Regions from separate parts of the Massilia litorea genome, predicted to be linked through region 2. Evidence: predicted binding sites of a transcription regulator. Region 2 holds the regulator's gene; each other region holds the start of a gene.
What was found. Region 2 encodes sigma-54, which starts transcription at its own class of promoters, with help from an activator protein. Its sites were predicted from a motif close to TGGCANGNAANCTGCTTT; they were not measured.
Positions count from the first base shown of each region.

Region 1 (7,113 bases), 2.1 Mb from region 2:
CGCCGCGAAGATCATGCCGATCCGTATCGTGTTCAAGGATGCGGCCGGCGCCTGCCAGGCCTATTTCAGCACCATCGCCAGCGGCATCACCTACGCCGCCGACCACGGCGCGCGCGTCGCCAACGTCAGTTTTGTCGGCATCGCGGGCAGCTCGGCCGTGAAAAGCGCCTCGAACTACATGAAGAGCAAGGGCGGCCTGGTCTTCATCTCGGCCGGCAATAACAACGTCGATGAAAACGTGGTGCCCGACACCGCCTTCATCATCGTCTCATCGACCGACAGCTACGACGCCAAATCGAGCTTCTCCAGCTGGGGCAGCTTTGTCTCGCTGGCGGCGCCCGGCACCGGCATCTGGACCACCAACAACGCGCTCGGCTATTCGGCCTGGAACGGCACCTCGTTCGCCAGCCCTGTCGCCGCAGGCGTGGCCGGCCTGATGATGGCATCGCGTCCCGACCTGAGCTCGGCGCAGGTCGAGTCGCTGCTGTTCAAGACCGCGGTCGACCTGGGCGCGGCCGGCCGCGATCCGGTGTTCGGCTATGGCCGCGTGAACGCCGCGGCCGCCGTCAGCGCCGCCCGCGCCTTCGTCAGCACGGTCGACACCACCGCGCCGACGGCCTCGATTGCCGCGCCGCTGGGCAGCAGCACGGTGTCGGGTTCGGTGCCGGTCAGCGTGAATGCGCTTGACAACGTCGGCGTGGCCCGCGTCGAGCTGAAGGTGAACGGCACCGTGGTCGCCACCGACAGCGCCGCGCCGTACAGCTTCAGCTGGAACTCGGCCGGTTCGCCGAACGGCATGGCCGCGTTGGTCGCGGTCGCGTATGACGCCGCCGGCAATGCGGGCGCCTCGAGCACGGTGTCGGTGAACGTCGCCAACGTCACCACCTCGGTGCCGAGCGACACGATCGCGCCAAGCGTCAACATCACCAACCCGGTCGCCGGCGCGGTCAACGGTACGGTGGCGGTGAGCGTCAGCGCCACCGACAACGCGGGCGCCGCCGGCATCCGCACCAGCCTGTCGATCGACGGCGTGCTGAAGGCCAGCGGCAGCGGCGGTTCGCTGTCGTACAGCTGGAACACCAAAAAGGAGCGCGCCGGCACCCATACGGTTTCGGTCACCGCGCGCGACGCGGCCGGCAACGCCAGCACGAAATCGGTTGCCGTCACGGTCAATTAAAACCGTCCGACGCAATGGAAAATGGCGCCCTGCGGGGCGCCATTTTTTTCGCCTGATCGCAGGATCGAAGGCTTATTGACGGCTGCGGCGGCGCAGGGCCATGCCGGCCAGGCCCGCGCCCAGCAGGGCAAGCGAAGCCGGTTCCGGCACTTCGCCAGGATTGCCGCCAGGACCGCCGGTGCCGTCGTCGCCCGGCACGTAGGTGATGTGGCTCAGGCGGCCGATGTTGCAGTTGTTATCATTCTTGGTGTCCGAGCAGTCACCACCGCTCAGGAAATTCACCTGGGAGCTGCTCCAGACGAGTTGCGTCAGGTCGCCGGTATTCTTGAAGACATAGGTGTCGAGATTGGTATTGCTGCCGCCGGTGCCAAACTTCAGCAGGAAATAACCTGGTCCTGGTGCGGCAACATTGATCACGAACAAACCGGTCGCCGCGTCGAACGTCGCGCCGTTGGTACCGTCGATCTTGGTCAGGTCGTTTTGGTTGTAATCGTTGCCGGTTGCATCTTCGAAAAAGCTCAGTTCGGTTCCGGCGCCCGAGCTGGCGCTGTCGTACGATTTCAGGAACTCGTCCATCGTTGGTCCTGCCATGGCGCTGCCTGCTGCCAGGCCGGTTGCTGCGATTGCTGCAATCAGGATGCTCTTCATCTTCGTTGCGTACATGGTCAACCCTCTTTTTAGTTGTCAGCCCATCTATATGCAAAGGGCGTGCCAGCGTGCGTAAGTGCTTGATTTGTTAATGAACAGCATTTATTTGAGGTGTGGAAAACACAATAGTAGTTGACCACTGTAAATTATTTCGACAGCGCAGTCCCAGCTGCGGGGCCGATTCAGCCGATGACCGTGACCACCACCGTGCGCCGATGCGGCCTGGTCCGATGCTCCCATAGGAAGATGCCCTGCCAGGTACCGAGCAGCAGCCGGCCGCCGCCGACCGGGACCGTGATACCCGTATCGGTCAGCACGTTGCGCGCGTGCGCCGCCATGTCGTCGGGGCCTTCGTCATTGTGGCGGTAGGCCGGGTCGCCGTCCGGCGCGAGGCGTCCCAGTACGGTGTCGAGGTCGCGCCGCACGTCGGGGTCGGCGTTCTCCGTGATCGTCAGCGAGCAGCTGGTGTGCTGGACGAAGACCTGGGCCAGCCCGCAGGCGATGCCGGACGCCGCGACGACTTGCGCCACCTCGTGCGTGATGTCGCGGGTGCCGCGGCCGCGGGTCTCGACATGCAGGATGTGCTGGTGCGCCATCGGGCCGCTCCCTTACGGCGTCGGCCGGAAGTTTTTCCGGATGCCGGCCCAGCAGTCGTGATACCCGGCCTGGAGCTGCGGGGAAGCGAGGGCGTGCGCGGTCGGGCAGAGCACGTTGCGGGTTTCGAACATGAAGGCCATGGTGTCACCGACCTTCGCCGGCTTGCCCGTATCGGCCGTGCTGGCCTTGTCGAAGGTCGCCGCATCCGGTCCGTGCCCGCTCATGCAATTGTGCAGGCTGGCGCCGCCCGGCACGAAGCCCTCGGCCTTGGCGTCGTAGGCGCCATGCACCAGGCCCATGAATTCGCTGGCGACATTCCGGTGGAACCAGGGCGGGCGGAAGGTGTCTTCGCCGACCAGCCAGCGCGGCGGGAAGATCACGAAGTCGAGGGTGTCGACGCCCGGGGTGTCGGAAGGGGCCTGCAAGACCAGGAAGATCGACGGGTCCGGATGGTCGTAGCTGATCGAGCCGATGGTGTTGAAGTGGCGCAGGTCATATTTATAGGGCGCGTAGTTGCCGTGCCAGGCGACGACGTCGAGCGGGGAGTGCCCGATCTTGGCGCTCCACAGGTTGCCGCAGAATTTCGCCACCAGCTGGAAATCGCCTTCGCGTTCTTCATAGCGGGCGACGGGCGTCAGGAAGTCGCGCGGGTTGGCCAGGCCGTTCGAGCCGATCGGCCCCAGGTCGGGCAGGCGCAACAGGGCGCCGAAGTTCTCGCAGATATAGCCGCGCGCGGTGCCGTCCGGCAGGCGCACCTGGAAGCGGACGCCGCGCGGGACGACGGCGATTTCCTGCGGTTCCAGCGCGATCGTACCGAGCTCGGTGGCGATCTCGAGGCGGCCCTGCTGGGGCACGATCAGCAGTTCCCCGTCGGCCGAGTAAAAGAAGCGGTCGGTCATCGAGCGGTTCGCCGCGTACAGGTGGATCGCGCAACCGGTCATGCTTTCCGGCGAGCCGTTGCCGGCCATGGTGACCCAGCCGTCGACGAAATCGGTGGGCGCATCGGGCAGCGGCAGCGGACTCCAGCGCATCTGGTTCGGCGGCGGGGCGACGTCGGTAAAACTGCCGACGATGCGGCCCTTGTCGATTTGTTCGAACGGCCCGTGCATGGCCGCCGGCCGGATGCGGTACAGCCAGGAGCGGCGGTTATGCGCGCGCGGGGCCGTGAAGGCCGTGCCGGAAAGCTGCTCGGCGTACAAACCATAGGCGACCTGCTGGGGCGAATTGCGGTGCTTCGGCAAGGCGCCGGGCAGGGCTTCGGTGGCGAATTCGTTGCCGAATCCAGACAAATAAGCTGATTGGTAAGCGGATTCGGTACCGATGTGCTGGGTCATGCGGATCTCCTTGCAGTATTTCCGTGCACTCTAAGTCAGGCGTTGGCATTTTACGACGTGAATAGATGAATGTAGACTATTCATCTGCTAAATACTGGAGTCCCTTGTGATCGAGCCGCACGATATCGACCTGAACCTGTTGGCCGTGTTCCAGGAAGTCTACCGCGAACGCCAGATTTCGAACGCGGCGCGCCGCCTGAACCTCAGCCAGTCGGCCGTCAGCAATGCGCTGGCGCGCCTGCGCCGCCTGTTCGGCGACGCGCTGTTCGTGCGTACGGGGCAGGGCATGCAGCCCACGCCCTTCGCGCAAAGCCTGGCGGAACCGGTCGGCGCCGCCCTGGCCCAGGTCGCGCTGGCCCTGAACCAGCGCAGCGCCTTCGAAGCCGCCGCCAGCACGCGCCGCTTCACGATCGCCATGACCGACGTCGGCGAGCTGCATTTCATGCCGGCCCTGATCGAACGCTGCCGCCTGGCGGCGCCCCACCTGCAGATCAGCTCGCGCCGCGCGGGCAGTATCGCGCTCAAGGAAGAAATGGAGAGCGGGCGGGTCGACCTGGCGATCGGTCCCTTCGAGGACATTTCCGAAGCCTTGTATCAGCGCCTGCTGTTTCGCCAGCCCTATGTGAGCATGGTCAGGCGCGGCCATCCGCTCACCGAAGGCAAAGTCGACCTGGCCCGCTTCGCCGCCGCCGAGCACCTGTTCGTCGACTCCAGCGAGAGTCCTTACGACCGCATCAACCAGCTGCTGGAAAAGGCCGGGATCGGCGCCTCGACGCGCTTCCGGGTGCCGCATTTCACGGCCGTGCCCTACATCGTCCAGGCCAGCGACCTGGTGGTGACGGTGCCGCAGAAGCTGGCCGAGCGGGCCGGGCCGCCCTTCGGCCTGGCCTGGATCACGCCGCCCCTGAAGCTGCCGCCGCTGCAGACCAATATGTTCTGGCACCGGCGCTACAACCAGGACCCGGGCAACCAGTGGCTGCGCGGGCTGGTCGCCGGTACCTTCGCCCAATAGGGCGGACGGCCACGCTCGAGCTCGTTTAATCCGCTCGCTTTGATCTAACGCAAACTCTAAACCTTGCGGACAGCGATCCTGACGGCTTGTCCTGACAGGAGATCAACATGCAACTGCATCGACTCACCCGCGCGGCCGCGCCGCTTGCGCTGACTGCGCTCATGTTCGGCTTCACCGTCCCGCAGGCCTTCGCGGACGAGACCTGCAACTCCCCCTACCTGTCCAGCCTGGTCAAGGGGCAGGAAGACTACCTGTACGTGTGGACCCTGGGCGTGAAGGGGATGGGCGACGGCTCGGACAAGCTGGTCACCCTCGACGTGAATCCGAAATCGCCCAGGTTCGGCCAGGTGATCACGCAAGTCTCCGTGGGCGGGCGCGGCGAGGCCCACCATGCCGGTTTCACCGACGACCGCCGCTTCCTCTGGGCCGGCGGCCTCGACGACAGCAAGATCTATGTATTCGACATCCACACCGATCCCGCGAAGCCGCGGCTGGTGAACACGATAGCCGATTTCGCCAAACGCTCCGGGCTGGTGGGCCCGCACACCTTCTATGCCTTGCCCGGCAGGATGCTGGTCGGGGCGCTGTCGAACAACAAGGACGGCGGCGGCACCACCGGCATGGCCCTGTACAACAACAAGGGCGAGTTCATCCGGACCTACGACATGCCGGCCGCGCCTGCAATGAAAGGCGGTGACGGCTACGGCTACGACCTGGCCATCAATCCGGCCAGGAACGCGATGCTGAGCTCCAGTTTCACCGGCAAGAAAAACTACATGACGCCGCTCGGCACCCTGATCAAGGACCAGGGCGCGATGAAGCAGTTCGGCAATACGATGGTGCTGTGGAACCTGAAGGCCATGCAGCCCGAACACGTGTTCCAGGTGCCCGGCGCACCGCTCGAAATCCGCTGGTCGCTGAACCCGGGCGACGACTGGGCGATCACGGCGACCGCGCTCACCTCGAAGCTGTGGCTGGTGAAGAAGGACGCCAAGGGCCAATGGCAGGCGAAGGACGTCGCCACCATCGGCGACCCGGCCAGGACGCCGCTGCCGGTCGACATCTCGATGCGGGCCGACGGCAAGGGCCTGTGGGTGAATACCTTCATGGACGGCACCACCCGTTACTTCGACATCAGCAATCCGGAGGCGCCGCGCCAGACCTATGCGAAGAAGACCGGGTCCCAGGTCAACATGATTTCGCAGAGCTGGGACGGCAAGCGGGTCTATGTGAGCTCCTCGCTGCTGGCCAACTGGGACAAGGGCGGCGCGGACGACGAGCAATTCGTGAAACTGTTCGGCTGGGACGGCAAGGAGCTGAGCGAACAATGGAAAGTGGATTTCTACAAGCTCAAATTGGGGCGCCCGCATCACATGAAGTTCGGCGCGAAAGCGGGGCAGCTTGCGGCCTATCCGGCGGCAGCTGCGCCGGCCGCGGTCTCGATCGCGAAGCGGTGAGGGCGGGCGCGGTGTCGCGCGCCGCCTTGCTGGCGCTCGCCCTGTGGGCGGGTGCCGCCACGGCGGCACAGGACCCCGGCCCCTCCACCGTCCCGGTGCCCGGCTTCGTGCCGCCCGCACCGGGCAGCTACCGGCTCGAGCGCATCATGAAGGCGCCGGACGGGATCGTGCTGGAGAGCGACGGCAGCCTGCGCCGCCTGTCGGAATTCACGACCGGCAAGGTCACGCTGTTCTCCTTCATCTATACCTATTGCACCGACGCGAAGGGCTGTCCGCTGGCCTATGCCACCCTGCACAGCCTGAAGGGGACGATCGAGCGCTCGCCCTCCCTGCGCGGCAAGGTGCGTTTCGTCAGCATGAGCTTCGATCCGGAATTCGACACCCCGGTGGCGATGCGCAGCTATGGCGGCAGCGAGGCCCGCGATCGGCGCGGCCTGGACTGGCACTTCCTCACCACCCGTAACGGCAGGGAACTGGCGCCGCTGCTCGACGGCTTCGGCCAGGATGTCTCGGTCGCTGCCGAAGGCCGGCCCGGCCGGCGTCCTCCTGTACTGAGCCACATGCTGAAGGTCTACCTGCTCGACCCCGGCGGCGAAGTGCGCGAGATCTATTCGACTTCGTATCTGCACCCCGCCGTACTCCTCAACGATGTCAAGACCCTGTTGCAGGAGCGGCCCGGTCCTCGCCCGCGCTGAAAAAAAACCGGTTTTCGAACGGGGCGGGGACGGGTATGCTCCGCCCCGAGCATGCCGATCCGACATGATTGTCCGGAGCAGCTTGAGGAAGGACGCCCCGACTGGCGTATCATTCCGCTCGCACGGTTCCGCCAGGTAGCGCGCTCACGAGGCGCGCGCCGGCTGGAGGAGATCATTTGTACCAGTAGGAAGA
Region 1 is NZ_CP062941.1:3,857,937-3,865,049, forward strand. It holds gene LPB04_RS17380 (S8 family serine peptidase) at 1-1,177, shown strand, start outside; gene LPB04_RS17385 (PEP-CTERM sorting domain-containing protein) at 1,250-1,840, opposite strand; gene LPB04_RS17390 (secondary thiamine-phosphate synthase enzyme YjbQ) at 2,008-2,421, opposite strand; gene hmgA (homogentisate 1,2-dioxygenase) at 2,434-3,756, opposite strand; gene LPB04_RS17400 (LysR family transcriptional regulator) at 3,863-4,768, shown strand; gene mtoX (methanethiol oxidase) at 4,876-6,225, shown strand; gene LPB04_RS17410 (SCO family protein) at 6,222-6,920, shown strand.
Region 1: LPB04_RS17385 (PEP-CTERM sorting domain-containing protein) is a predicted target of sigma-54. The motif match lies at 1,874-1,891, and genes of this name have one in related genera.

Region 2 (7,113 bases):
CGTGCGCGAAGTGTGCGACATGGTCATGCGCGCCCAGGGCACGTACGAGCAGGCGCTCTCGCCCTATTTCGCATGAGTTCAAATGAATTCGACTAAGCGCTTAACCGCATGGCAACCTACGTGAACAAACGGACCGCGCACCGCTGGCGCCTGCTGGCCTTGATGCTGACGGCGGTCTTCTTCGCCTTCGGCAGCTTCTGGCTGCTGCAGGCGGTCCAGACCGACGATGCGACGGGCGTCGGCAACGGCCTGAACGAACCCGACTACATCGTCGAGAATTTCAGCTTCGTGCGCATGACCGAACACGGCGCGCCGCGCTACGTGGTGTCGGGCGCGCGCCTGGCCCACCATCCGGACAACGACGTTTCGGAAGTGACCAGGCCGGTCGTCGAGAGCATGGCGCCGGGCCGCCCGCGCATGACCATGCACGCCGACCGCGGCCAGGTCTACCACGGCGAAGACCGCGTCGAGTTGATGGGCAACGTCGACGTCAACCGCCCGGCCACGCCGAAGAGCGCGGCCCTGCGCGCGAAAACCGAGGCCCTGACCGTGCTGGCCGACGACGAGATCGTCAAGACCGATCGTCCGGTCCAGATGACGCTCGGCGCCGCCTCGGCCAACGGCGTCGGCATGGTGGCCGAGAACCCGACGCAGAAGCTGCACCTCGGCGGCCGCGGCCAGATCGTCTATCCGCCGCGTACGAGCCCCGCACCCAACCAATAACAGGAACGAGCCCTAATGAAAAACATCTTCGCCGCCGCCTTCCTTTCGCTGCTGTCGCTGACGGCAGCCCACGCCGAGCGCGCGGACTCGCTCAAGCAGGCCGTCATCAACTTCGATTCGCTCGACGTCGACGAAGTCACGCAGACGCGCATCCTGACGGGGAATGTGGTCCTCACGCGCGGCACCCTGATCCTGAAGTCGGACCGCGCGCTGCTCAAGGAAACCCCGGAAGGCTACATGAACGTCACGCTTACTTCGAACCCGGGGCGCGTGGCGACCTTCCGCCAGAAGCGCGACGGCGGCCCGGACCTGTGGGTCGAAGGCCAGGCCGAGCGCATCGAATACGACGAGCGGGTGGAACTCGTGAAACTGTTCTCGAAGGCGATCGTGAAGGAACTCGAGAACGGGCGCCTGACGAACGAACTCGATGGCGCCTACATCTCCTACGACAACCGCAAGGAAGTGGCCACCGTGCGCAACGACGCCAGCGGCGAGACCAAGTCCGGCGGCGGCCGCGGGACCCTGATCATCGCGCCGCGCCGCACTGCGCCCGCCGCGGCTCCAGCGGCGGCTCCGGCAGCGCCGGCAGCACCAGGAAAGAAATAATGAAAGATGCACGCGACAACCGCAGCACCCTGGTGGTGCGCGGACTGCAAAAAAGCTATGGCAAGCGCCTGGTCGTGCGCGACGTCTCGCTGGAAGTCGGCTGCGGCGAAGTCGTCGGCCTGCTCGGCCCCAACGGCGCCGGCAAGACCACCTCGTTCTACATGATCGTCGGCCTGGTGCCGTCGGACGCCGGCACCATCGAGATCAATGGCGCCAACATTTCGAGCCTGCCGATCCACCGGCGCGCGGTGATGGGCCTGTCGTACCTGCCGCAGGAAGCCTCGGTGTTTCGCAAGCTGACGGTGGAAGACAATATCCGCGCCGTGCTCGAACTGCAGCGCGACGACAACGGCAAGGCGCTGACGAAGGATGCCATCAATACGCGCCTCGACTCGCTGCTGGCCGAACTGCAGATCGAGAAGCTGCGCGAGAACCCGGCCCTGTCGCTGTCGGGCGGCGAGCGGCGCCGCGTCGAGATCGCGCGCGCGCTGGCGACCAATCCGCGCTTCGTGCTGCTCGACGAGCCGTTCGCCGGCGTCGACCCGATCGCCGTGATCGAGATCCAGCGCATCGTGCGCTTCCTGAAGGAGCGCGGCATCGGCGTCCTGATCACCGACCACAATGTGCGCGAGACGCTCGGCATCTGCGACCGCGCCTACATCATCAACCAGGGCGCGGTGCTGGCGTCGGGACGTCCCGACGACATCATCGCCGACGAGTCGGTACGACGCGTCTACCTGGGCGAACACTTCCGCATGTAGCAAGGCTGTAGCAACAACACGGGACACCGAGCGGCACCATGAAACAATCCCTGCAACTCCGGACTTCGCAGCACCTGGCGCTCACGCCGCAGCTTCAGCAGTCGATCCGCCTGCTGCAGCTCTCCACCCTTGAACTACATCAGGAGATCGAGCAGATCCTGTCCGATAACCCGCTGCTCGAACGGCTCGACGACCCGCTCGACCACTCGGTGCGCCTGCTGGCCGACGGCGCGATCAACAGCGCGCCGGCGCAAGCCGAGGCGCCGGCGCCGAACAACGAGGAGGGCGCCCCTGCGCCCGAGGCGGCCGAGGGCGGCGAAGGCGGCGAGGTCGAACGCGGCGAGTCCGAGGGCGACTGGGGAGAGGGTTCGCGCGCATCGAGCGGCGACGGCGACGACGACGGCCGCCCGCAGCTCGGCGCGGTCGGCGTGACCCTGCGCGAGCATCTGTGCGAGCAGATTCGCGTGACGGGCGTCACGGCGCGCGACCGCGCGCTGGCCGAACTCGTGATCGACGCGATCGACGACAACGGCTACCTGGAGGAGCAGCTCGACGAGATCCATGCGCGCTTGCCGGAGGAGCTCGAGGTCGAGATGGACGAACTGCGCTGCGCGCTGGCGCTGGTGCAAAGCCTGGACCCGGTCGGCGTCGGCGCGCGCAGCGCATCCGAATGCCTGGCGCTGCAGATCCGCGCGATGCCGGGCGTGCCGCTGGTGACGCGGCGCATGGCCCTGAAAATCGTCGAGGGGTATCTGAGCTGGTTCGCGCAGCGCGAATTCACGAAACTGAAAAAAGCGCTCGACTGCGACGACGAGGACCTGCGTGAAGCGCAGGCCGTGATCCGCCAGTGCAATCCGCATCCCGGCGCCGCCTTCGCGTCGAGCGTCTCGGATTACGTCGTACCGGACGTTATTGTCCGCAAGTCGAAGGGCGGCTGGAGCGTCTCGCTGAACAACGAAGTGATGCCGCGCCTGCGTGTGAACAACGTCTATGCGAATTTGCTCAAGCAGGGCAAAGGCGAAGGCCAGATGAGCGCGCAGCTGCAGGAAGCGAAGTGGCTCATTAAAAATATGCGCCAGCGTTTCGACACGATCCTGCGTGTTTCGCAGGCAATTGTGGAGCGCCAGAAGAACTTTTTCAGCCATGGCGCGGTTGCCATGCGTCCCCTTGTGCTTCGCGAGATAGCTGATACACTAGGACTACACGAGAGCACAATTTCTCGCGTGACAACTCAAAAATTCATGCTGACCCCGCACGGCATGTTTGAGCTGAAGTATTTCTTCGGAAGCCATGTCGCCACCGAAGCGGGGGGCGAAGCATCGTCTACGGCGATACGGGCGCTCATTGCGCAACTGACAGGAGCAGAAGACCCAAAGAACCCATTATCCGACAGCAAGATCGCGGAAATGCTCGGTGAACAAGGGATGGTCATTGCGCGCCGCACGGTTGCAAAATACCGCGAGGCACTCAAGATTCCTCCCGTCAGTCTCCGCAAATCCTTGTAACAGCGGCCCCCATGCGCACTCCCTGCGCGGCGCGGCGGCCGCTACATTTTCAAAGGAGTGTGTATGAATCTCACCATCAGTGGCCACCACCTCGACGTCACCCCCGCCATCCGTGAATACGTACAGAACAAGCTCGAACGCATCACCCGCCATTTCGATCAAGTGATCGATTCCCACGTCATCCTCGCGATCGACAACCTCACCGAAAAAGACAAACGACAGAAGGCCGAGATCAACCTGCGCGTCTCCGGCAAGACCGTACACGTGGAAAGTGTGGCGCAAGACCTGTATGCGGCGATCGATCTCCTGATGGACAGGCTCGATCGCCAGGTGATGAAATACAAGACGATGTTGAAGGACCATAGTCGTGAGGCGCTCAAGCGCCTGCCTGAAGGCGGAGAGGCTGCTGCTGCGATCTGATCGCGCATCGAGCACCGTCTGAACGAGGGCGCCGGAAGGCGCCCTTTTCATTTTGTGCGGTGGACGGCAGTGTCTTGGGTAAAATGCTTGTCTTTTCCATCAACGAATTCGCCATGACCGACCATGTCCTGACCCGCGTTGCCAACGGCACCGGCATCATCACGCTCGACCGTCCCAAGGCCCTGAACTCCCTCTCGCTGGCGATGGTGCGGCGTCTGACCGACATCCTGCTGGCCTGGCGCGACGACGCGTCGGTGTGCGCGGTCGTCCTCACCAGCAGCAGCGAAAAAGCCCTGTGCGCGGGCGGCGATATCCGCTTCTTCCACGAAGCCGGCCACGCGACCCCCACCGGCGGCAGCGCCCTGCTCGAAGATTTCTTCACCGAGGAATACGCGCTGAACCATCTGATCCACTTCTATCCGAAACCGTATGTATCGATCATGGACGGCGTGGTGATGGGCGGCGGCATGGGTATCGCCCAGGGCGGTCCTGAAACTGGCCTGCGCATCGTGACCGAGCGCACGAAGATGGCGATGCCGGAAGTGAACATCGGCCTGTTCCCGGACGTCGGCGGCAGCCATTTCCTGTCGCACGCACCGGGCCAGCTGGGCAACTACCTGGGCCTGACCGGACTGACGATCGGCGCTGCCGACGCGCTGTACGTTGGCCTGGCCGACGTCTTCGTGCCGGGCGCGCAGTTGGGCGAACTGAACGCGCTGATCGAATCGACGCCGGGCGCTCAGCTGGCTGACGCGATCCGTCGCTTCGCCGCGCGCTTCGCTGTGGACGCGGGTCAGAGCGTGCTGGAGACGCAGCGCGCCGCGATCGACGCGCACTTCGGCGCCAGTTCGGTGGCCGCCATCATGGCCTCGCTGGAAAAGGACGAGAATCCGTTCCTGCAAAAGGCCCTGGCCGCGATGCGCCAGCGTTCGCCGCTGATGATGTGCGTGACCTGGGAGATGCTGCAGCGTGGGGCCGCGCTCGATGTCGCCGACTGCCTGCGCATGGAACGCTCGCTGGTGCGCCGCAATTTTGAACACGGGGAAGTGCTGGAAGGCGTGCGCGCGCTGGTGATCGACAAGGACAATGCGCCTGCCTGGAATCCGCCAACGCTCGACGCGGTGACTCCGGAAATGGTGGAGCGGTTCTTCGAACCTGTCTGGCCGGATCACGCACACCCGCTGCGGCATTTAAGCTGATAACTGTCGCGTAACGCAGGGTGGGCTCCCCGAGCCCACGCGGCGATACGTGGCAGCGAGATCATCCGGCACGAAATCGGAGCCCGCGCGTATCACCGCGTGGGGTCGTTGAGGCCAATGGCCTCAACGACGGTTTCACTAGAGCCCACCCTACGGGAGCTACGACTGCTCGCGATGCCTCAGCACCACGCGCTCGCTCTCGTTGAAATAGGCCGCCAACCGCTCCGCCATGTACACCGAGCGGTGCTGCCCGCCGGTACAGCCGACGGCCACCGTCAGGTAGCTGCGGTTGTCCGTCTTGAACGAAGGCAGCCACTTTTCCACGAACTTGCAGATATCGTGCAGCATCTCGGTGGCGCTCGGCTGGGCCTCGAGGAAGGCGATCACGGGGGCGTCCTTGCCGGTCAGCGGGCGCAGCGCCAGGTCGTAATACGGGTTCGGGATGGCGCGCACGTCGAACACGAAGTCGGCGTCCAGCGGGACGCCGACCTTGAAGGCGAAGGACTCGAAGAACAGGGTCAGCGGTGCGTGCTGGACTTCGGCCAGTTCCTTGATCCAGCCGCGCAGTTTATTCGCCGATGCCTCGGAGGTATCGATCACGTGACCGAGCTGCTCGATCGCGCCGAGGCGTTCACGCTCCTCGGCGATGCATTCGATCAGCGTGCGGCGCGAGGCCGGGTTTTCGCCCGGGCGCAGCGTGTGCGACAGCGGATGGCTGCGCCGCGTTTCGGAGAAGCGTGCCACCAGCGAATGGGTGCTCGAGGTCAGGAACAGCACCTTGACCTGGTGGCCTTCTTCTTTCAGCCGCGCCACCGTCAGCGGCAATTCGGTCAGCGATTCCGAGCTGCGGGCATCGACCGCGACGGCGAGCTTGCCCGTGCCTTCGCTCGACACGGCTTTCACCAGCTGCGGCAGCAAGGCCGGCGGCAGGTTGTCGACGCAGTAGTAACCCGCGTCTTCCAGAACATTCAGGGCAACCGATTTGCCCGATCCGGAGATACCGGTGATGAGAACGATGTGCATGGCGCGATGATACCGCAACCGTAGCAACTTTGTCCCCGATCGTCCCGATTTTGACCGGTTGAAAGCGCTTACCTTCCGATCGTGAACGTTAGCAGCGAATGCACGGGGGTTGTGACGCTTTTGCGCAGAGCGAGCGCTCTAATCTCCGCTCATCGCTTGACGTTGGTGGAGCAGGGGTTTCGCGGGACATGTCCCGCGCCTGCGGAACGGTCTGCCCTTGCAAGGGCAGACTCCTTGGCAACACTCAATCTCCGCTCATCGCTTGACGTTGCCGCTCCATGAACTCCTGCAGCGTATCGATCCCGCGCAATTGCAGGATCGTATTGCGCACCGCGGCCTCGAGCAGCACCGCGATGTTGCGGCCGGCTGCCACCGGAATGACGACCTTGCGGATCGGCAGTCCCAGCACTTCTTCGGTCGGGAAATGGAAGGGCAGGCGCTCGACTTCCTCGTCGAGCACGCCGCGTTTTACCAGGTGCACGATCAGTTTCAGGCGCATCTTGCGGCGCACTGCGGTCTCGCCGAAGATCGCCTTGATGTCGAGCAGGCCGAGGCCGCGCACCTCCAGCAGGTTCTGCAGCAGGGGCGGGCAGCGGCCTTCGATCATGTTCGGGGCGATGCGCGAGAATTCGACGGCATCGTCGGCGACCAGACCGTGCGAGCGCGAGATCAGCTCGAGACCGAGCTCGCTTTTGCCGAGGCCGGAATCGCCCGTGATCAGCACGCCGACGCCGAGCACGTCCATGAAGACGCCGTGCATGATCACGCGCTGGGCCAGCTTTTTCGACAGGTATACGCGCAGGAAGTCGATCACCTGGGCCGCCGGCAGCGGGGTCGAAAACAGCGGAATGTTCTGCTCGTCGCAGATGGCGAGGA
Region 2 is NZ_CP062941.1:799,042-806,154, reverse strand. It holds gene LPB04_RS03555 (KdsC family phosphatase) at 1-76, shown strand, start outside; gene lptC (LPS export ABC transporter periplasmic protein LptC) at 121-723, shown strand; gene lptA (lipopolysaccharide transport periplasmic protein LptA) at 739-1,329, shown strand; gene lptB (LPS export ABC transporter ATP-binding protein) at 1,329-2,090, shown strand; gene LPB04_RS03535 (RNA polymerase factor sigma-54) at 2,129-3,595, shown strand; gene hpf (ribosome hibernation-promoting factor, HPF/YfiA family) at 3,659-4,015, shown strand; gene LPB04_RS03525 (enoyl-CoA hydratase/isomerase family protein) at 4,129-5,214, shown strand; gene rapZ (RNase adapter RapZ) at 5,374-6,237, opposite strand; gene hprK (HPr(Ser) kinase/phosphatase) at 6,482-7,113, opposite strand, start outside.

Region 3 (7,113 bases), 1.2 Mb from region 2:
GTCGTCCTGCAGGATGTGCGTTGCTTCCGAAATCCTGAAGCGCGCCAGCGAGGTCTGCACCTCGCCGATGTGGCGGATGGCCGGCATCCAGTTTTTGGCAATATCGCTGGATGAATTGCCGACTTTTACCAATTGAACGATTGAAAATACGCCCAACAGGCAAGTCATGCCAATGACGAGGGTAAACGCGACCAGCAGCTTGCTGGCAATCTTGAGGTGCTGGAACCAGCGCATCGATGTCTCCGATCTTGTTGATGAGGCTTTTGTTATGTAAGTGCTGACTTCGATTATTGGGGCCCCAGCCTTTCAGTTCGGTTTCAATTTCCTAAAAACAAGAAAAACGCCAACCGCGGGTTGGCGTGTCGATCTCGTTTCCCATCATCGGTTAATTGCTCATGCACAATATTGCCCCATGGAATTTCTCTACACTGGGAACCAGGGCGCCGAGACAAGCAGATCTGCGAAGTCATCGGCACCACCTCCCCCACCACTCACTGGAGACCCGCATGCCCCACTCGATCCGATTTCTGCTCGCCGCTGCCCTGCTCGCCTCTGGCGTCGCCAATGCAGCTTCCCCCGCGCCGGCACAGGCGCCGCTCCGGCCCACCCTGGAACAGATGAGCCAACTGGAAGGCGTGTACAGCCTTGCCAACGGCAAGCGGGTGCATATCGTCCAGGGGGACGACCGGCTGTATGCCGAGCTGAACAAAAACGAGCGATTCGAGCTATTCGTTGCCGGACAGGACACGCTGGCTTCGCGCAACGGCCGCGTTACCGTCCGCCTGGCGCAGCCGGGCAATGCCGAGCCCCTGCTCGCGCTGCGCCCGGCGGACGCACCCCAACTGCTGCTGACTTCCCTGTAAGCTGCGCCCGCGCCGCCTCGAAGCAAAAACGCCAACCACCGGGTTGGCGTTTTCATTTTCGTTTTCAGCCCCTCATGCCGCCTGCGCCGCCGGGTGCGCCTGCTTCCGGTACAGGAACTCCAGCACGGCGCTGCGGTGCGCCGTATAGCGTGGATCCTGCGCCAGCGCGACGCGGTCGCGCGGACGTTCCAGCCCTACCTCCTCGATCTCGCCGATGGTGGCGGCCGGCCCGTTGGTCAGCATGACGATCCGGTCCGACAGCAGCACCGCTTCGTCGACGTCGTGCGTGACCATGACCACGGTGGACTTCGTCGCGGCGACGATCTTGAGCAGCTCGTCCTGCAGGTGGGCGCGCGTCAGCGCATCGAGGGCGCCGAAGGGTTCGTCCATCAGGAGCACCTTCGGCTGCATCGCCAGCGCGCGGGCAATGCCGACGCGCTGCTTCATCCCGCCCGAGATCTCATGCGGCCGCTTGCCTTCGGCGCTCGTCAGGCCGACCAGCGCCAGCGCGTCCAGGGTACGCTCGCGCAGCCGGGCCCGCGTTTCGGTACGGCCGAAGACGCGCTCGACGCCGAGGTGGATGTTCTCGTAGCAGGTCAGCCAGGGCAGCAGCGAGTGGTTCTGGAACACCACCGCCCGCTCCGGCGAGGGTCCGGCGATTTCGCGATTCGCGCACAGCAGCACGCCCGCCGTCGGCTTCAGCAGGCCGGCGATCAGGTTGAGCAGGGTCGACTTGCCGCAGCCGGAATGGCCGATCAGGGTGATGAACTCGCCCTTGCGCACCGTCAGGTCGATGCCGCGCAGTGCCTGGAACACGCCCTTCTTCGTGGCGAACGCCATTTCCACGTTGGTGATGTCGATGAATTTTGGATGGTCCATGGTCGGCCTCTTTCAGTTGGCTGTTTGTTCGTGGGTGAGCGCACGGGCCAGCGCCATCAGCGCCTGTTCCAGCAGCAGGCCGACCACCCCGATGATGACGATGGCAATGATGATGTGCGCGACGTTCAGGTTGTTCCACTCGTCCCAGACCCAGAAGCCGATGCCCACGCCGCCGGTCAGCATTTCCGCGGCGACGATCACCAGCCAGGCGGTGCCGATCGCCAGGCGCACGCCGGTCAATATGTAGGGCAATGCGGACGGCAGCACGATCTTCGTCACGACCTTCCATTCGGACAGGTTCAGCACGCGCGCGACGTTCATGTAGTCCTGCGGCACGCGCTGGACGCCGACCGCGGTATTGATCACCATCGGCCAGATCGAGCAGATGAAGATCGACCAGATCGCCGCCGGGTCGGCCGACTTGAAGACCAGCAGGCCGATCGGCAGCCAGGCCAGCGGCGACACCGGCTTGAGCAGGCTGATGATGGGACCGAACATGCTGGCCGCAAAACGCACCCGGCCGATGACGAAGCCCAGCGGAATGCCGATCAATGCGGCCAGGCCGAAACCGAGCGCCACCCGTTTCAGCGAGGCCAGCACGTTCCAGCCGATACCCTGGTCATTCGGGGTATTGCGGTAGAACGGATCGGCGAACAGCACCAGCGCTTCCCTGAAGGTCGCCAGCGGCGACGGGAAGGCGCTGTTGCGGGCGGCAATGATTTGCCAGGCCAGCACCACCAGGGCGATGCCGGCCAGCGGCGGCAGGACCAGTTTCACCGCCGCGGAGAACGACCGGCCCGGCAGCGGGCGGCGCGCTGCCGGGGACGCCGGCCGCGGCGCCGCAGTGGACGCTGGAAGGGGCCGGGCCGGCTGCCCTGCGTTCATGGCGAGGATATCGGCTGCGGTGACCGCAGGCGGCAGTTCCTGCGCTTCGGATTTCAGCATGGCGCTCATGGTGTTTCCGTCTCTGGCGGGATCATGGTCAGACCTTGATCTTGAACGAGGCGGCGTAGGCTTTCGGGTTCCTGCCGTCCCAGACGGAGCCGTCCATCAGTTTCGAGCTGCGCAAGGGACTTTTCGGCACCGGCGTGCGCGTCATGGTGGCGGCTTCCTTGTACAGCTCGACCTGGTTGACCGCCGTGGCCACGGCCAGGTAGTCCGGATCGTCCTTCAGCAGGCCCCAGCGGCGGTGCTGGGTCATGAACCACATGCCGTCCGACAGCCAGGGGAAGTTGACGGCGCCCTCGTTGTAGAACTTCATGTGGTTCTGGTCGTCCCAGGTCCGGCCCAGGCCGTTCTGGTAGCGGCCCATGATGCGCTGGTCGATCGCGTCCTTGCTGGTGTTGACATAGGACTTGGCGGCGATGACCTCGGCCATCTTGTTCTTGTTGGCCAGCGAAGCGTCGATCCATTTGCCGGCTTCGAGGATGGCGGCCATCATGGCGCGGCAGGTATTCGGATTTTTTCTGGCGAAGTCCAGCGTGCAGCCCAGCACTTTCTCGGGATGGTCGCGCCAGATGTCCTGGGTGGTGGCGGCCGTGATGCCGATGCCGTCCATGATGGCGCGGTGCCCCCAGGGCTCGCCCACGCAGAAGCCATCCATGTTCCCGACCCGCATATTGGCGACCATCTGCGGCGGCGGCACCGTAATGACCTTGGCGTCCTTCATCGGATCGATGCCGTTGGCCGCCAGCCAGTAGTACAGCCACATCGCATGGGTGCCGGTCGGGAAGGTCTGGGCGAAGGTGTAGTCGCGTTTGTCCGTCCGCATCAGCTTCGCCAGCGAGGCGCCGTCGGTCGCGCCCTTGTCGGCCAGCGCCTTCGACAGCGTGATGGCCTGGCCGTTGTTGTTCAGGCCCATCAGCACCGCCATGGCCTTCGCCTGGCCGCCGATCCCCATCTGGACGCCGTAGAGCAGGCCGTACAGCACGTGGGCGGCATCCAGGTCGCCGTTGGACAGCTTGTCGCGCACGCCGGCCCAGGAGGCTTCCTTGCTGAGCACGAACTTGACGCCGTATTTTTTATCGAGGCCCAGGACCGAGGCCATCACGACCGACGCGCAGTCGGTCAGCGGGATGAAGCCGATCCTGATTTCCTCTTTTTCCGGCTTGTCCGAGCCCGCTGCCCACACGCCGCCGCTTGCCAGACCCAACAGGCTTCCTCCCACCAGCAGGCCTGCGCCATGCATGAGGTTCCTGCGCGTGGTATTCACCTCGTCGGCGCCCGCTGGCACGGTGTTCTTCTCTTGAAGCTTCTGATTTTCCATCGCAAATCCCACATGTAGTCACGGCAAAAAAAAACGTCCACCCCAACACGAACGGATTCATGTTTCGGTAGACGTCGTTGTCCTGTGGACCTGCCGCCATTGGCAGGACACACGTGCGCTTCATTGCGCTCGTGGTCAATATGCAATGTTCGTGCCACTGCGCTTCATACAGGAGAGCGGCATGCGGCCACCGGGCCGGCGCACCGCGCGCTTGCGCCGACGCCGCACCAGGATTGCGCAGCGCATCATTTTGGACGGGAGCTTTCCGCTTCCACCTGGGTCAAACCGCATGCACCCGTAGCGCTCCACCTTCACCGAAGGAGACTGCCATGCGTACCCTGCTCTGCCTCGTCTTCGCCTGCACCCAGGCTGCCGCTGTCGCCGCCGCACCGATCGACCAAGGAGAGGCCGAAGACCTGAAACACGATATCGCCGGCGAGTACCGGCTCGAGACGGGACGCAGCGTGCGCCTGTCGGTTCTCGATGGGACACTGTATATCGACCTTGACAATGCCGGGCGCAAGGCACTGCATCCGGTTGCGCCGAACCTGCTCGCCTCGCGCGACGGGTCCCTGACGGTGGAATACCTGCCGGCGGGTTCGGTCGAGCGCATCCGGATCCGGCACGAACGTTTCCCCGCCGGGCAACGGCTCGGTATGCTTCGCACCGCCGGACGCTAGCCCTGCGGCGGGCATCCGCCGGCAGCCACGGCGGGCGCTCAGGCGTCCTCATGGAGGGCCATGCGGCTGCGGGCGCAGTTCTTGAGCGGAACTGTTCTGTTTTCGCGTGCCGCCCTTACGCGCCTTATTGCATAATCCGGATACGTGCGCGGCTCCGCCGTGCCCTCGCTTTCCAACGCACTGACGAAGCCACATGACCCGGTTCCCACGCCTACGAGGCCAAACGATGCGTCCGAGATGACCGATCGCCACCCTTCCGCGCCCTCCGCAGCGCCGCCTCCGAAGCCCGGTCCGTATCCGCCGGCCAGCCTCAGCGCCCTCGTGGTGTTGCTGATCCTGACCCTGGTCCTCGGCACCGCGGCCATGCTCAAGGTCAGCTACGAGGACACGATGCGCCAGCAGAAAACCACGCTGCGCAACCTGGCGATCGCGTTTGCCGCGCAGACCGAAGTCGTCGCCCAGGCCGTCGACGAGACCATTCGCCAGGTCCAGCGCAGCTATGCGTCGGCATCGGGCCAGGCGCCGGTGCGGCTCGACTATTTCGACGGCCAGGGCGTCGCGCGCGAATACCTGCTGGGACTGTACGTCTTCGACCTGAACGGACGGCCGCTGGCAAGCGCCACGCCGGCCGGTGCCGCTGTGCGCGCACCCGCGCCGGCCGCTCCTGTCGCCGCGGTCCTGCGCGACGATGCGATGCACGTCGCCATCACCTCGGTCGACAAAGCGACCGGCCGCGGCGTGATCAACGTCGCCGGGCCGCTCCGCGACGCGGCCGGGCGGCCCGCCGGTTCGGTGCTGGCGCAGGTCGATTCGGAGCGCTTCGAGGACATCTACAGCCTGGTGGAACTGGGCAAAGGCGGCTCGGTGACCCTGTTGCACCGGGATGGGACGATGCTGGTGCGCGGTCCGACCCTGCCGTCCAACATCGGGCGCTCGTTCATCGATACCCCCCTGTTCCAGCAGCAGCTGCCGGCCAGCCCGCGCGGCGCGTTCGAGGCGGCGAGCCCGGTCGACGGCCTGCACCGCATCTACGGTTACGACGCCGTCAGGAATCATCCGCTCGTGATCATCACCGGCATGAACAAGTCGGTCGCGCTGGCGTCCTGGTACGGCCGGCTGTGGACGGCCGTGTCGCTGGTGGCGCTGATCTGCCTGACCCTCGTGTTCCTGGCCTGGCGCGTGGCGCGCGATACGCGGCAACAGCATGCGCTGATCGCCCGGCTGGAGGCGAGCGAGGCGCGCGCCGGCCGCAGCGCCGGTTACCTGGCGGCGATCTTGAATGCCGTGCGCACGCCGATCTGGGTGCTCGACAGCGCGCGCCGGCTGGTGATGTGGAACGATGCCTTCACCCGCTTCGTCGGGCGCGCGCCGGCGGAGATGGCCGGGCATCTCGAAGGGCAGGTGCTCGACCCGGGCGGCGCGGCCGAGCGCGAGCGGCGCTACGCGCTGGTGATGGGTAGCGGTCGTACCGACGAGGCGCTCGCCACGGTCAGGGACGGCAGCGGCGACGCGCGCAGCGTGATCCAGCAGACCGCGCAGCTGCTGGACGCGTCCGGACAGGTGCAGCTCGTCAACTTGCTGACCGACATCACCGAACGCGAACGGGCCGAGGCCCACCTGGCCTACCTGGCGAACTTCGACGCACTGACCGGGCTGCCGAACCAGAACCATTTCCGCCACCTGCTCGGGGGCGAACTGGCCGATGCCGCCGCCAAGGGCACCCTGCTCGGCACCCTGGTGGTATCGCTGGCGCGCCTGCACGAGATCAGCGACCTGCTCGGCCACGAAGCGGGCGAGGCCGCCCTGCGCGAGGTCGGCGCCCTGTTCCAGTCCCAGCTGCCGCGCGCGGCCGGCGTGGCGCGCATCAAGGGCAACGAGTTCGCCGTGGTCGTGCATGCTCACCACGGACGCGGCGAACTGGAGGAATTCGCGCAAGCGCTGCACCGCCGGCTCTCGAGCGCGCTTACCGTCAACGGCCGCGAGTTTTTCCTCGGCCCGCGCTTCGGCGTCTCGGTCTTCCCCGAAGACGGGCAGACGGCGGACGAATTGTTCCGGCGCGCCGAGAGCGCACGCAACCGCATCGACCTCGAGGGCGACGCCATCCATTTCTTCTCCGAGAGCGCACAGATCGACCTCGACGAGCGCCTGACCGTCGAGGCCCAGCTGCGGCGCGCCCTCGAGCGCGGCGAATTGCGCATGGTGTACCAGCCGAAGGTGGCGCTGGCGTCCGGGCGCATCGTCGGCTTCGAGGCGCTGCTGCGCTGGCAGAACGCGGAACTGGGCGAGGTGTCGCCGGTGCGCTTCATTCCGCTCGCCGAACGCACCGGACTGATCGTGCCGATCGGGGCCTGGGTACTGCACGAGACCTGCCGCCAGCTGGCGCGCTGGAACGCGGGCGGTGCGCGGCTGAGAGTGGCGGTGAATT
Region 3 is NZ_CP062941.1:4,827,994-4,835,106, forward strand. It holds gene LPB04_RS21715 (methyl-accepting chemotaxis protein) at 1-234, opposite strand, end outside; gene LPB04_RS21720 (hypothetical protein) at 507-863, shown strand; gene LPB04_RS21725 (ABC transporter ATP-binding protein) at 936-1,742, opposite strand; gene ntrB (nitrate ABC transporter permease) at 1,755-2,696, opposite strand; gene LPB04_RS21735 (CmpA/NrtA family ABC transporter substrate-binding protein) at 2,725-3,930, opposite strand; gene LPB04_RS21740 (hypothetical protein) at 4,338-4,688, shown strand; gene LPB04_RS21745 (bifunctional diguanylate cyclase/phosphodiesterase) at 4,926-7,113, shown strand, end outside.
Region 3: LPB04_RS21735 (CmpA/NrtA family ABC transporter substrate-binding protein) is a predicted target of sigma-54. The motif match lies at 4,148-4,165, and genes of this name have one in related genera.